One region of the Peribacillus sp. QJM3NY_7 genome, then DNA from elsewhere that is predicted to be linked to it. Evidence: riboswitches for the same ligand, from Rfam matches in the RefSeq annotation. Region 1 holds a riboswitch; the other holds the start of a gene.
What was found. Region 1 has a riboswitch for glycine ahead of gcvT (glycine cleavage system aminomethyltransferase GcvT). Riboswitches for the same ligand answer to the same signal wherever they lie in the genome.
Positions count from the first base shown of each region.

Region 2: it holds a riboswitch for glycine, as region 1 does, so the genes downstream of both, AC0VX1_RS03210 (amino acid permease) here and gcvT (glycine cleavage system aminomethyltransferase GcvT) in region 1, are expected to answer to the same signal.

Region 1 is NZ_CM149663.1:3,599,856-3,607,883, reverse strand. Features, by position in the region: gene comGG (competence type IV pilus minor pilin ComGG) at 1-85, shown strand, start outside; gene AC0VX1_RS17235 (YqzE family protein) at 201-386, shown strand; gene AC0VX1_RS17230 (YqhG family protein) at 431-1,228, opposite strand; gene AC0VX1_RS17225 (DEAD/DEAH box helicase) at 1,206-2,894, opposite strand; glycine riboswitch at 3,272-3,359, shown strand; glycine riboswitch at 3,363-3,446, shown strand; gene gcvT (glycine cleavage system aminomethyltransferase GcvT) at 3,587-4,693, shown strand; gene gcvPA (aminomethyl-transferring glycine dehydrogenase subunit GcvPA) at 4,711-6,057, shown strand; gene gcvPB (aminomethyl-transferring glycine dehydrogenase subunit GcvPB) at 6,050-7,507, shown strand; gene AC0VX1_RS17205 (rhodanese-like domain-containing protein) at 7,646-8,028, opposite strand, start outside.
Region 2 is NZ_CM149663.1:661,940-669,967, reverse strand. Features, by position in the region: gene AC0VX1_RS03215 (amino acid permease) at 1-772, opposite strand, end outside; glycine riboswitch at 1,280-1,358, shown strand; gene AC0VX1_RS03210 (amino acid permease) at 1,547-2,887, shown strand; gene AC0VX1_RS03205 (DUF3311 domain-containing protein) at 3,164-3,364, shown strand; gene AC0VX1_RS03200 (sodium:solute symporter family protein) at 3,361-4,839, shown strand; gene AC0VX1_RS03195 (hypothetical protein) at 4,975-5,181, opposite strand; gene argH (argininosuccinate lyase) at 5,504-6,988, opposite strand; gene AC0VX1_RS03185 (ABC transporter permease) at 7,004-8,028, opposite strand, start outside.

The DNA of each region.
Region 1 (8,028 bases):
AAATGATCGAGAGGGCAGGGTCATCATTCAATACGATAAAGAAGCGGGGGAAGTGAAAGAATGGTTGGAGAGGCAAGCTGTGTAATAGTAAAATCAACACCATTTTATTAGGGAACGCGAGAGGTTTACGGTGAAGGGAGCAAGGAAAGGAATAAAAAAAGCGTAAACCGGACATACTTTGCGTAGGGTGATGATTTTATATGTCTACAAACGCTTATATTAAATATCTGACGCAGCAGCTTGTCGAGTATTTCAATCTGACGAAAAAAGAACGAAAAGAAAAACGCCTTCACAGAAAAGAGGATAAAAACCAGGGTATGTCACATTGGTTTGGCATTGTCCCTTTTGCTTTGTCGATGTTTATAAGGAAAACGATCAAAAAGTAAAACAGATGTCCTGAACTTGGGACATCTGTTTTTTTGTTCTTTCCTTATCCCAAAGCCCTATCTGAAAGGTAAAATAATCCTCCGTTGATGATGGAAATTCTGATGTTGGGTTCATATTGTGCTTTTAGTGCTTCTTTTTCGGTATAATAGCTCTCACTTTTTTCGTCCATATCCTTGTAAAAATGCTCCAATAAATTCAAGTCATTCTGCCAGCGCAGCATTGCTTCCTCCGCCCAGGAATGGTCATCATCCTCGAAACTGGTTCTGATGTATGTATCAAGTCTTGCCAATCCACTCTTGGGCATGATCAGAGGTGAAAGCGTAAAGGAGTAATCCGGTATTTTCGGGGTGACGTTAATCGGTAAAACCCGATGGTGAAACCCTTCCATTATTTCACCCGAGATTAAATTCAGTCCGATTGACATGAAAGTATCTTTTTTGCGGTCGCATTGATAGGATATTTTCACATTCAGGGTCAGCCAAGGAAACAAAGGATTATTTCTGCCTTTTGATGGAGGCGTATTCTCAAAAAGTCTAGTATACCCTGCCAGCTTTTTGGTTGATTGAATAATCTGGTGAAGACGAGGGGAGCCGAAATGAATCATTTCTCCCTTTAAATCGGATGGAGCTTGTTCTGGATCGGTAATGAAAGTGATTTGTGCCGGGTTCGGAACACCTCCTGTTTTTTCTAGATAATGCCAATAAAAGGGTCTGTTCATTAATTCTTTATCCATCTCAATCGTCAATTGCACTGTAAGGTGGGTTGGTGCATTATCCAGTATTTCACAATCATTGGCTTTAAAGAAAGTGATTAAAAAATCATGAATTTCCCGTTGCTGCATGAACCTCACCTTCCTTCATTGATTGAGCGAATTGGATCAACGATGAAAAATTATCCATCTTGACTTTCATTTCACCTTCGGTTTTGGACTCGCCGACCACATCAATTAAATATTCTTCAATGTTGTTAATATCCAGTTTGGTTAAAATATCATCCAATTCACCGATTACTTTTTCAAATAAATTTATTTTTTCGTATAGTAACTTCAGTATATGTTCTTCAACTGTATTTTTCGTGGCAAAGTTATAAATCATCACATCTTCTTCCTGACCAAGGCGGTGAATCCTTCCAATTCTCTGTTCAAGCCTCATTGGGTTCCAGGGCAGGTCAAAATTAATCAAGTGATGGCAAAACTGAAGGTTTATCCCTTCCCCGCCAGCTTCTGTTGCGATTAATACCTGAATGTTCTTTTGGAATAATTCACGCATCCAGTCTTTCTTTCCGCGCTTAAAACCGCCTCGGAAAGGAACAGAAGAAATTCCATTCTGCTGTAGGTACCATTGGAGATATAGTTGAGTCGCCCTATATTCCGTAAAGATAATCACTTTGTCATCTATTTTCTTGATCAGTTCCAAAGCTTTTTCAGCCTTTGAGTTCTGGACCGTTTCATTCACTTTAGTAAATAAATCATCAAGCTTTGCCAAAAAATCAGGGGAAGGCTGATCGTATTTATCCCTCATATTCTTTAATGTATAAAAGACAGCCTCTCTGCTGCTGCATGCTTCCCTTTGGAGAGTGAGAGCCGAAAAGGCGCTTCCTTTTGATCCATCCGAAATTGGCTTGAATTTGGAAACAGCATCATACAATGCTTGTTCCGTTGGAGAAAATTCAATGGTGATGGTTTCCACATGCCGTTTTGTCCATTCAATGCCAGTATCGGCCCGCCGGTTTCGAATCATGACAGTATTGACCAGTTCCTTTAGGTGTTCATCTTCAGTTATGTTCCGGCCTTTCCCTTTATACTTTTCCGAAAAGAGCGAAGCATTTCCCAAGTGGCCCGGTTTCAATAACGAAACGAGGTGGAATATCTCCTCGACTTTATTTTGAATCGGAGTGGCTGTCAGGAGTAAACAAAATTTCTTTTTCAGATTTTGGACGAATTCATAGTTCTTCGTCTTATTATTTTTAAGTTTATGAGCTTCATCAATAATGATGAAGTCATATTCCTGAGTAAAGATGATATCTCGATGTGGAGCGCGTTTCGCTGTATCAATGGATGAAATGACCACATCACAGGAGTCCCAGACATAACTTTTTCTCTGAACGACTGCCGGAATATGAAACTTGGTATTCAATTCAAATGCCCATTGTGTGACAAGGGAAGCCGGAACAAGGATCAATACTTTTTTTACAAGGCCCCTAATCATATACTCTTTTAGGATCAAGCCTGCTTCAATTGTTTTTCCCAGCCCTACCTCATCAGCCAAAATGGCTTTTCCATTCATCTTTTCCACTACTTGCTTCGCCGCTTCCAATTGATGGGGAAGCGGGGTTAGCTGAGGAAGATGCTTTGGGGCCTGTAAACCTTCGAAATCAGGGATGATAAGGTTTTCCTCCATTTGAACCGCCAACTTATAAAGCTCCCAATTTCCCCATGGACCGTCATTTTCCATCTTTTGCAGAAACTCGTCATTCCATTCAGAATTGAAGGATATATTGATTTTCATAGAAATAACTCCCTCTTAAATCATAATTTCCTTAATATAAGGTCAAAACCCGAACATTTCATATGTGAAGTAAGAAAAATATTTCTTTTTCAAAAAATATTGCAGAGATAAGTTTCTTAGGGTAGGATATAAGTATATTTAGAAAATTCCAATTTCCAAACGCTACAAAGAATGTTTGTACATCGATTTTGCAGTTCGCGTTTTCTTAGTATGGGCTATAGGCTCCTAATTTATCCAAGATTACTGAAGGAGATCAGTCAAACGGTTTCTGAAGTTTTAGGAGAATTGGCAGAGAATGCATCCCATTTATGCTAAAAGGTTTTACCGATGCTTGGAACTTATTCGTTTCCTTTCAATGGTAGACCATTTATATGCGGGTGAAGATAAGGGGAGAGACTACGGATGTAGCGCCGAAGGAGCAAACTTAGCAGTGAATCTCTCAGGCAAAAGAACTCTTATTGGACGCAACTCTGGAGAGCGCCGCCCGTTATGGGACGGCCACCAAAGGGGAAAACCTATTACATAGGTAAACTTTCAGGTTTCAGGACAGAGAAAAAGCTCAAACGGGCTTTCTCTGTCCTTTTTTGTGCTTTTTTCACATCATGAATCAGGATGTATCTGATGCGTAATGACAAGAAGCTTTTGATAATGAAGCCAATTAATTTTTAAAAAAATCTGAAGGGGGTCATGTTTTGACCAATTTAAACAGAACACCACTATTTGAGGTTTATCGTGAATATGGAGGTAAAACGATTGATTTTGGCGGCTGGGAACTTCCTGTCCAATTTTCGGGTATAAAGGATGAACATGAAGCCGTACGGACAAAAGCGGGGTTATTTGATGTTTCCCATATGGGGGAAGTCGATGTTAAGGGGCCTGGGAGCCTTTCCTTTTTACAGAAGATGCTGACAAATGATATATCAAAGCTGCAACAGGGCGGGGCCCAATATACCGCCATGTGTTATGAAAACGGAGGCACGGTTGATGATCTTATCGTGTATAAAAGGGCTGAGGACGACTATCTGCTCGTGGTCAATGCAGCGAATACAGAAAAAGATTTCAATTGGCTTCAAGCGAATTTAACGGAAGATGCCCAAATTACGAATGTATCAAGTGACTATACACAGCTGGCACTTCAAGGACCAGCTGCAGAGAAGATATTACAAAAACTATCCGGAAGTACTGACTTAAGTGAAATTGGATTTTTCAGGTTCAAGGATAATGTCATGATTAACGGTATCTCCACGCTGGTATCCCGTACTGGATACACTGGTGAAGATGGTTTTGAAATATATAGCGACAGTAAAAATGGCCCTGCCCTTTGGAAGGCGATTATGGATGCCGGTAAGGAAGAGGGGGTTCAGCCAATTGGTTTAGGCGCTCGTGATACCCTGCGTTTTGAAGCGAAACTGCCGCTGTATGGGCAGGAGCTTTCGGCGGACATCACCCCGATAGAAGCCGGGATTGGTTTTGCAGTAAAAGTGGATAAGGAAGTTGATTTTTTCGGGAAAGCCGTTCTTGCTGAGCAAAAGGAGAAAGGGGCTCCCCGGAAGCTTGTGGGAATTGAAATGATTGACCGTGGCATTCCACGTCATGGGTATAAGGTCTACAGCGGTGATGAAGTCATTGGCGAGGTCACGACTGGTACCCAATCGCCAACATTGAAGAAAAACGTTGGATTGGTACTTATCGATAAGGAATTTTCGGTGCTGGATGCGGAAGTCGAAGTGGAAATCCGTTCCAAACGTTTGAAAGCCGTTATAATACAAACACCTTTTTATAAAAAACCACGTAAATAGAGGGGAATGGTCATTAGATGAAACATCGTTATTTACCCATGACAGAGCAAGATAAACAAGAAATGCTGGAAGCGATAGGGGTATCCGCTGCTGAAGAACTTTTCAATGATATCCCTGAAAGCGTTCGTTTTCAAGGAGAATACGATATCAAGCCTGCTAAATCGGAACCTGCATTAATGAAAGAATTATCAAGGCTTGCTGCAAAGAATGCGGACCTTAAAAATTATGCTTCCTTCCTTGGTGCGGGTGTCTATGACCATTATGCGCCGGTCATCGTCGATCATGTTCTTTCCCGTTCTGAGTTTTATACGGCGTATACACCGTATCAGCCTGAAATTTCACAGGGCGAGCTTCAAGCAATCTTTGAATATCAAACGATGATATGTGAATTGACGGGTATGGATGTGGCTAACTCCTCCATGTATGACGGCGGGACGGCGCTGGCTGAAGCAGCGATGCTTGCTTCAGGACAGACAAGGCGGAAGAAGATTCTCATTTCAGGAACCGTTCATCCTGAATCAAGAGAAGTTGTGAAGACATATGCAAAAGGGCAACGCGTGGAAGTGATCGAAATTCCTCATAAAGACGGTGTGACGGACTTAGCTGCTTTAAGGGAATTGGCGAATGATGACATTGCAGGAGTGATCGTGCAATACCCGAACTTTTTTGGCCGGATCGAGCCATTGAAAGAAATGGAAGAAATCATTCATGACGTCAAGTCCATGTTTATCGTTTCCAGTAATCCGCTTGCATTGGGAGCTTTGACATCCCCTGGTGCACTCGGTGCAGATATCGTAACGGGGGATGCTCAGCCATTCGGCATTCCAGCGGCATTCGGTGGCCCTCATTGTGGATATTTTGCGGTTACTAATAAACTTGTACGGAAAGTTCCGGGCAGACTCGTCGGTCAAACGGTCGATGAGAATGGAAAAAGAGGGTTTGTCCTGACGCTTCAAGCTCGTGAACAGCACATTCGCCGTGACAAAGCCACATCCAACATTTGTTCCAATCAAGCTTTGAATGCCTTGGCCGCTTCTGTTGCAATGACCGCGCTTGGGAAAAAGGGTGTCAAAGAAATGGCCGTGCAAAATATTCAAAAAGCACATTATGCAAAAAAAGCAATTATGGCAAAAGGGGTGGAAGTGATATTCGACGGTCCTTCGTTTAATGAATTTGTCATTAAACTGCCTGCTCCGTTTTCAGAGGTCAATAAAAACCTTTTTGAAAAAGGGATGATCGGCGGCTTCGATTTAGGGACGGTTTATCCTGAATTGAAAGACCATATGCTGGTTGCGGTAACTGAACTAAGAACAAAAGAAGAAATTGATGCACTTGCGCAGGAATTGGGGGATCAACATGAATAATCAAGATCAATCACTCATTTTTGAAATCAGTACTTCCGGCCGGATCGGGTACAGTCTGCCAGAAATGGATGTTGCAACTATTCCGCTCGAAGAAATTCTTCCTGCCGACTACATCCGTGAAGAAGAGGCAAAGCTTCCTGAGGTGTCCGAACTGGATATCATGCGTCACTATACTGCACTTTCCAAACGGAATCATGGGGTGGATTCGGGTTTTTATCCGCTGGGTTCATGCACGATGAAATATAATCCGAAAATAAATGAAAATGTGGCACGTTTCAACGGTTTTGCCCATATCCATCCATATCAAGATCCCGCTACTGTACAAGGAGCATTGGGACTATTATTTGATTTGCAGGAACACTTAACGGAAATCACCGGGATGGACCAAGTGACATTACAGCCTGCAGCAGGTGCCCACGGTGAATGGACAGGATTGATGATGATTCGCGCTTTTCACGAAGCGAATGGCGATACAGAACGGACGAAAGTGATTGTACCTGATTCGGCCCATGGTACGAATCCTGCCTCTGCCACTGTTGCCGGACTAGAAACGATTACGGTGAAGTCCGATGAAAATGGGTTAGTCGACCTTGAAGATTTAAAACGTGTTGTCGGACCTGATACGGCGGCCTTGATGCTGACGAACCCCAATACATTGGGATTGTTTGAAGAAAATATTTTGGAAATGGCACAACTTGTCCATGATGCAGGTGGGAAGCTTTATTATGATGGAGCGAATCTGAATGCAGTCCTATCAAAAGCACGACCGGGTGACATGGGCTTTGATGTGGTTCATTTAAATCTCCATAAAACATTCACAGGCCCGCATGGAGGCGGCGGCCCGGGTTCTGGTCCTGTAGGTGTGAAGTCCGACTTGATTCCTTACTTGCCTAAACCTCTTATAGTCAAGCAAGGCGAGCAATTCGTCCTTGATTATGATCGTCCGCAATCCATTGGCAGGGTAAAACCTTATTATGGTAATTTCGGAATAAACGTGAGGGCATATACGTACATCCGTTCAATGGGTCCTGATGGCCTTAAAGCCGTCACAGAGAACGCGGTCATCAATGCCAATTATATGATGCGCAAGTTGGAACCTTATTTTGACTTACCATATAATCGTCATTGTAAGCATGAATTCGTATTAAGCGGACGCCGGCAAAAGAAATTGGGGGTAAGGACGCTCGATATAGCTAAAAGATTGCTGGATTTCGGGTATCATCCTCCAACCATTTACTTCCCGTTGAACGTGGAAGAAGGAATGATGATAGAACCGACTGAAACCGAGTCAAAAGAAACGCTGGATGCGTTCATCGACGCGATGATCCAGATTGCCAAGGAAGCGGAAGAAACCCCGGAAATCGTTCAGGAAGCTCCGCATACAACCGTAATAAAGCGGCTTGATGAAACACTTGCTGCAAGAAAACCCATTTTGCGTTATCAAGCCTAGATTAGTAGCTTACACGAAAAAAATCCCTGCCTTCCGGCGGGGATTTTTCATGTTTATGTAAGATTCCATTAAAGTCCAACTGTTGACTTTCTTTTACTTGAGCTATGGAATTAAAAAGAGCCCATGCCGAGATGGGTCTTATTTCTTTGCTTTGATTTTCCCGGTCCACATCTTGAAACCGCCCTTTAAGTGAAAAAGTTCCCTGTAGCCCTTTTTGTATAGCATGGCTGCAGCTCTGCCGCTGATGATTTCGCTTTGAGCGTACAAATATACAGGCTTGTCCGGCCTAATTTCGACCAAGCGGGTTTTCATTTGAGTCATAGGGATGTTTCTTGCGCCTAAGATATGACCATTTTCGAAATCATTCGGTTCCCGCACATCAATTAGCTGCACTTTTCTGTAGTTGGCGATAAATTCGTCCTGTGTTAGTGTTTTAACGATTTTACGCTGGCGGTACCAATTAAAAAGTGAATACGCAATAACCACTCCGAGGATGATGAGCAGAGTATATAATATTTCCA
Region 2 (8,028 bases), 2.6 Mb from region 1:
GGAATACTGTCACGATGACGAAAATGGCACCAATGTAGAAAATTAAAATGCGCCATATAATTGATTGAATCGCTTTTGTTACGGTCTTCGTTGGGTCTTTCGCTTCCCCTGCTGTGATGCCGATAAGCTCAACGCCTTGATAGGAAGCCACGACAAGTGAAAGCGCAAAGAAGAATCCTGTCCAGCCTCCCGTAAAGAAGCCGCCATTTTCCCAAAGATTCGATAATCCAATCGCATCCCCGCCATTGCCTATTCCAAAGAAGATAAGGCCCAGGCCGGCAACGATCATCAATATAATCGTTATGATTTTTATAAGTGCAAACCAGAATTCAAATTCCCCGAATGATTTAACGGAAATGAGGTTGGCCGCTCCCAAGATGATCATGGCGACCACACCTGGTATCCAGGCCGGTAACTCCGGGAACCAATATTGCATATACAAGCCAACCGCAATGATTTCGGACATTCCGACGATTACCCATTGAAACCAATTGCTCCAAGCAGTCATATAACCTGCCAAAGGATGTATATAGCTACTCGCAAAGGTTGCAAAAGAACCTGTAGTCGGTTCTAAATAAAGCATCTCACCCATGGAACGCATGATGAAAAATATAAAAATACCTGCAATGGCATAAGCAAGCATTACAGAGGGCCCGGTCCATTTGATCGTGCTCGCAGATCCCATGAATAACCCGACTCCGATGGTTCCGCCCAAAGCTATCATTTGAATGTGACGTGCTTCCAGCCCTCTCTTTAATTCCTTGTTCGACATGATTAACTCCTCCAGATGCAATATCGGTAATGCTTTTCTATCCTTACCATGAACTTATTAATTATTGCAGTTAGAAATGCTCTATCGAAAAAATACCAATAACACTTCATTTATGTTTTCTTATCTTATAATAGTAAATATTCTGTAAAAATACAATTGTATTTTTGAAATAAACAGTTGCCAATAATATCTTGTTGATTTTTCTAATCAGAAAATATCATTTTAAAAAAATGATGTTCAGTATTTTATTATAGTGATCGTTCATAATGAGTAGAAAACAATCACTTCTGCTTAGACCTTAAGTTAAATTCAGACCACTATTAAACTACAGATAATGCCTGTTTCATTTCAAAAAATTTGTTGACCTACCGAAAAATAGATGATAGAATTCCAATATTATTTTATAAGCATAATGAAATGATCAAGCAGTGGAAAATTATCACTGACTGACATTTCTTCACAACCGCATACAAGCAAGCGATGAATGCTATGGATGACACTATAGCAGGAGCAGCTTCTGGAGAGACTGTACAAGATGCAGCGCCGAAGGATTCACAATCTCAGGCAAAAGGACAGAAGAGTAACGAATGATATATTGTTATTCTGAGCCCTTTAAGAGATTGGTATTATCCAATCTCTTTTTTTAATGTCCATTTTGTGATTGGACTAAAACAACAAATGGGAAAGGCAAGCTGGACGACAATCACGTCCCTCTCTCCAAGACCATGCAGGTAAACATTCACTACCAAGACTATAAAAACGGGGGCGTACGAATTGGCTAAACAAGAATTAAAAAGAGATTTAAAAAATCGACATGTACAACTGATTGCAATAGGAGGAACCATTGGCACCGGTTTATTTTTAGGTTCCGGAAAAGCCATACAATTAGCAGGTCCTTCCATATTATTCTCTTATATGATAATAGGGATTGCCTTGTTTTTTGTGATGAGGGCCCTGGGGGAATTGCTTTTATCCAATGCAGGGTACACATCATTCACTGAATTCGCAACTGAATATGTCGGTCCATGGGCCGGCTTCGTGACCGGTTGGACATATTGGTTTTGTTGGATCATGACCGCAATGGCCGATATCATAGCTGTCGGTGTTTATATGCAATATTGGTTTGATGTCCCTCAATGGATTCCGGCTCTGCTTTGTCTGGTCATTCTGTTAGGATTGAACCTATTGACCGTTAAGATCTTTGGCGAATTGGAATTCTGGTTTGCCATCATTAAAGTAATCACGATCATCGCCTTGATCATCGTAGGAGTTTTCCTTCTGATCATCGGCTTCAATACCAATACCGGAACGGTTTCCCTAACGAACCTTTGGAATCATGGCGGCATGTTCCCCAATGGCATTTCCGGATTCCTGTTATCTTTACAGTTGGTCGTCTTCTCATTTGTCGGTGTCGAATTGGTCGGGGTTTCTGCAGCAGAAACGGCGAACCCGCGAAAGAACATTCCATCTGCCATCAATAAAATCCCTGTCCGGATTTTGCTTTTCTACGTTGGTGCACTATTCGTCATTCTCTGCGTCAACCCATGGACACAACTGGATGCCACAAGCAGTCCATTTGTAGAGGTCTTTGCGTTAATCGGCATTCCAGTCGCTGCAGGGATCATCAACTTCGTCGTTTTGACATCCGCTGCTTCTGCATGCAACAGCGGTTTATTTTCAACGAGCCGAATACTTTATACGTTAAGCAGGAATGGCGAAGCCCCTGCTAAACTGGAAAAATTAAATAAACAGGCTGTCCCGGGCAATGCCTTATTCACATCCACAATCGTTGTATCAATAGGGGCATTATTAAGCAAGCTGATACCGGAACAGGCATTTACTGTCGTGACTACCATCAGTGCCATCTGTTTCATATGGGTATGGAGCATTATCTTGATCTCCCATATCAAATATTCGAAAACAAGGCCTGACCTAAGAGCCGAATCGACTTTCAAGGCTCCTTTTACACCTTTTGTCAATTACGTCATTTTAGGCTTATTCCTGTTCATCCTTATTGTTATGCTATTCGCTGAAGCTACACGGCTATCACTGCTCTTGACCCCAATCTGGTTCATCCTCTTGGTGATACTATATAATTATCGAAAAAAAAGATAGCTAAAGGAAATAAAGCCTTAAACTCAATATGAATTCAAGGCTTTATCTGCATATGAACATATTAGGCCTTCGGCTTTCTGCACACTTTTGCTAAAATATATCAGGCAACTGCATTAAATTTTATATCAAAATAGTGTAAGCTAGTATATATTATCGGACCTTTTCCGTCATGTATGAATTTTCCATCCGGTTTGGTTCACCCATCCATCAGTGGCATTGAAGAATAAACCCCCATTGGTGGGCGTTTCACTTTATTTAAAACGGAGGGGTTGTTTAATGAAGATTATATATATTCTTACACTAGTTCCTTTTATAGGCATACTGGGATTTCTACCTTTTGTTAATAAAATAGAACCATATGTATTAGGGATGCCTTTCAATATGTTCTGGATGGCTATGTGGGTGGTCCTTACCTCTGCCATACTCGGCATCATGTATAAGCTGGATCCCAGGAATCGGGAAGGTGACCAGGAATGAATATTGCTCTCTTAATCATTTTAGCATTTTTACTTCTATCGATATTTTTAGGAATACGCTCTTCAAAAGGAAAAGATATGGACTTGGAACAATGGACGGTGGGCGGACGCGGTTTTGGTGCGATATTCGTCTTTCTGCTGATGGCCGGGGAAATCTATACGACCTTCTCCTTCCTTGGCGGCAGCGGCTGGGCTTATGGCAAGGGCGCACCCGCTCTATATGTTCTAATTTACATTACTTTGTCTTACGTATTATCCTATTGGCTCCTGCCGGAAATATGGAGATATGCCAAAGAAAATAAACTGATGTCTCAATCCGATTTCTTTGTAAGCAAATATAAGAGTCCCAGTTTAGGAATTTTGGCTGCACTTGTCGGTGTGGTGTCGATGATCCCAGTGATCGTCGTGCAGCTGAAAGGATTGGGGATCATTGTCTCAGAAGCATCTTATGGTGCCATCTCAATGTCTGAGGCAGTTTGGATGGGGGCGATCAGCCTTACCATTTATGTGATGATCTCCGGTATACACGGTTCAGTTTGGACCGCGGTCATTAAAGATATCATGATGGTCGCCATAATAGGATTTTTGGGGATTTATCTGCCGATACATTACTTTGGCGGATTTCAGCCGATGTTTGAAGCGGTTGATGCCGCCAAGCCTGGTTTTCTAAAGTTCCCTGATCAGGGGCTTAGCGTATCATGGTTCATCTCCACGGTAATATTGCTCGTATTCGGTTTCTATATGTGGCCGCAAGTTTTCAGCGCTGTTTATTCAGCACGCAGCGGCAAGGTATTTCGAAAGAACGCCATCATCAGTCCTTTATATACACTCATGCTGTTATTCGTCTTTTTCGTTGGGTTTACAGCTATATTGAAAGTGCCCGGACTCGTTGGGGCAGATGCGGACCTCTCATTGCTGCGCCTTTCGATCGAGACCTTTGATCCATGGTTTATAGGCATAATCGGCGGCGCTGGATTGTTGACCGCATTGGTGCCGGGATCCATGCTTTTGATGAGCGTCGCTACACTGCTCGCGAAAAACGTTTATAAGGAATTTGCACCTAACGTATCCGATCGCCATATTGTACGATTGGCAAAGTTCCTTGTGCCAATCATTGCCCTTATAGCCGTCTACTTCACCTTAAACGGCGGCGAAACGATGTCGGCATTAATTCTTATGGGATACAGTCTCATCACACAGCTCTTCCCATCCCTTCTCTTTAGTCTGAAAAGGAATAATCCGATCAATAAATTTGGCGCAATCGCCGGCATCATTACCGGATTGGCCATCGTAATCTGCATTACACTCAGTCAATCGACAATAGGGACCTTGTTTCCATCCTTGCCGCAAGCAGCAAAAGATTTGAATGTGGGAATCATTGCATTGGCAGTCAATTTCATTGTGATGATCACGGTGAGTATTGCTTTCAGAAAGCACGCGGTTCAGTTGGAACCTAAATCCGTTAACGATATATGAAGCAAATTTTGAAACTGGTTATGGATCAATAAACATTGGAGGCTCAGTCAAAAGACTGAGCCTTTCTTATTCTCGGCTTCCAAGCATAGTGTCCTTTATCTCAATATTGTTGATGGGAAACCTCATTTTAGACTATTAATCTTTTCTGTTTATAAACAAATCCCCTATTTTAACTAATAAATACAACGAAAAAATAATCATCAAGGTTCTGGATACTACCAGGCCATCCATAGCTAAATCATATCCACCTCTTAATAAGACTTCCGGGTTCAAACAAAAAGTAATCGATATTACGAAAGCTATTAAAATCAGGATAACACCGAACTGAGATCTATTTGACATTAACATTCCGCCTCACATTATATATTCTCCAAATAATAGAATTGCTTTTAGGAATAATCTATATTCATGGTCACTGGGGATGACTCAGTTGCATTAAAAATCCAAAATAAATAGCCACCCTGATAAAGAATGACTATATATCATAAAATATGAAGCTTTCTTAGTGAAATGCATCGTATTGCTTCCGAGCCAACAAAAAATACTCTTTTCAGAAGGTTCGGGCTTTTACTCGTGAGTTTGGAGCAAATACTCGTGAATTTCATGCTTTTACTCGTGTCCATGAAGCAAATACTCGTGAGTTTCATGCCCGTTAAAGCTCATTTCAGTAATCCACTAAAGCCTTCCTGCCATCATTCAATTCTTTGACCACTTTCTTATATTCCTGCAACTCTTGTTCCAGTTTTTGTTTTCTATTTAAAATCATTCTCGTAACCTCTTTCGGGGAGGGCCCGCCTTGAATGCTTCTGATTTCCACAAAATATTCGGGAGAGATTATTTTTTTCCATTCATCTTCTGCTATGTTCACTGATACGAATTCATTGATGATCTTGTTGATTTCTTGTGTGTCCCAATCATATAGCTCTTTCCCTTCACTAATCGACTTTTTTGCAATATGACTGGCTATGGAATGGGCTTTTCTAAAGGATATGTCGTAATCTCTTGAAAGGGTATCCGCTAATTCAGTAATCGTTATACTGGATTTTGCGGCCATTTTCTTTGTATGTTCTTCATTTACTTTCAAAGTCGACATGACGGCATACATTAGTTTCATGACACGGCCTGCATTCGAAAAAGCCCGATATAAATGTGGCTGTAAATCATCTTCCGTATCGACGATATCACCAAATGGTGTATTGTGAATCATATTCATTGCAGCAAGTGCATCACCATACGCACTGCTTGCAATCGAACGGGAATGTTCAATGGAGACAGGATTCCTTTTTTGCGGCATGATGCTGCTCACTTGAACATAAGGGTCCGCCACGTGAAATGTACCAAACTCCCTTGTCACATGCTGCAGGAAATCTTGGATCCACCTTCCGGTATTGACCATGCACGTCATGATGGCAGTTGCGGTTTCCAATAAATAATCTGCCCCGCCAATCGAGTCATAGGAATTTTCAATCACAGAATCAAACCCAAGCAGTTCAGCCGTACGGTTCCGACTGATCGGAAAACCGGTGGTCGTTAACGCGGCTGCACCCAAAGGGGATTGGTTAACCGTTTCATAGGCTGCCCATAACCGGCCAATATCCCTTTGAAGCACATCATAAATGGCTAAAAAGTAATGTCCTATTGTAGTCGGCTGAGCCGGTTGGGTATGTGTGTAACCTGTAATATAGGTTTCTGTATGTTTTTCAGCCTGCACCAAGAATGCTTCACTCAATTGGTTTGCATAGCCAACCAATTGGAGCAGATGACCTCTCAAAACAAGCCGGTACATCGCAACCCCCATATCATTACGACTGCGGCCGATATGAATCTTCCCTGCAAGTTCATGGCCGATTTCCTCACCGATCTTTGCCTCCATCATGAAGAATAGGTCTTCGAATTGGGGCTGATAGGTCAACTGCGCGAGATCTGTTTGGGCCACTTTCCGAATCCCATCAAGCATGGTTTTCGCCTCTTCATCTTTAATGATCTTTTGTTCCGAAAGCATGATGACATGTGCCCGATGAATATCGAACATTGCATCAAATAAGTAATCTCTTTGATCATTAAAAACAGGCATCAGAAGCTCTCTAACATAGGTTTTTCCGGGAAAGACACTACCTTCATTTTTGATAAATTGTTCAAGCCTGCTCATCTTTGAACCTCCGATTTATAAAGCTTTTTCCGCTTTGATTCCAAAAAACTTGTTCGAAATAAAGAGAACGATTACAATCAGCGTGATTTGAATCATCCCATAGGCAGCGGCCTGCCCCATATTGAACATCCGAAGCTGATTCATGATTTCAATGGATATGGGCCTGTTTGAAATCGTGTACAACAGGACCGAGGTCGGGAATTCCCCCACAGATTCGATAAATGCCAATAATGTCCCTGATAAAACACCAGGCATAATAATCGGAAATATTACCCTTCTGAAGGTATAAAACCACTTAGCCCCCAAGTTTCTGGCTGCTTCCTCAATCGAATCATCCAGCTGCTCCAGAACGGCATTAGTCGACCGGACAACGAGTGGAATATGCCTGATGAAATAGGCAAGCGGCAAAATCCAAAATGTGCCTACCAAGATTTGACCGAAAGAAAAAACACTAGGTTCATTGAATGCGAATATCAAGTTCATCCCTATGACCGTTGCAGGCAACGCCCAAGGAATCATGACTAGAATATCGACAAAGCTTTTCCCGACGAATTTCCGTTTGACAAGTACATAGGACGCTATGACCCCAAACACCAGATTTGCCAACGTAGCAATAAACGCCATCAGTAAACTATTTCTTAACGGCTTGAAGATATTAGGGTCTTCAAACAAAAGCCTGTAATTTTCAACATTAAATACTGTGGGATACGTTTGAAATGTCCAGGTTCCATCCGGCACAAGTGAAAGTAAAAGAATCGTAAAGTGCGGTAAAAGCAGAATAATTACGCCGATGACCCCCGTTACGACCATCACCCATTTCATAACCGGGTTCTTCACTTCACTCCTGTGTGCCCCAATCCCTTTCGAGACCATTCGATAATCCTTCCTATTCTGATACCAACGCATGAATAATAGAAATGAAATCGAAACGATGGATAGAATGACCGATTGGGTAGCGGCAATTTCCATATCACCATTGATTTTTGAAAAATAAATTTGCAGGCTTAACACCCTGTATCCGCCAGCTAATAAAAACGGGG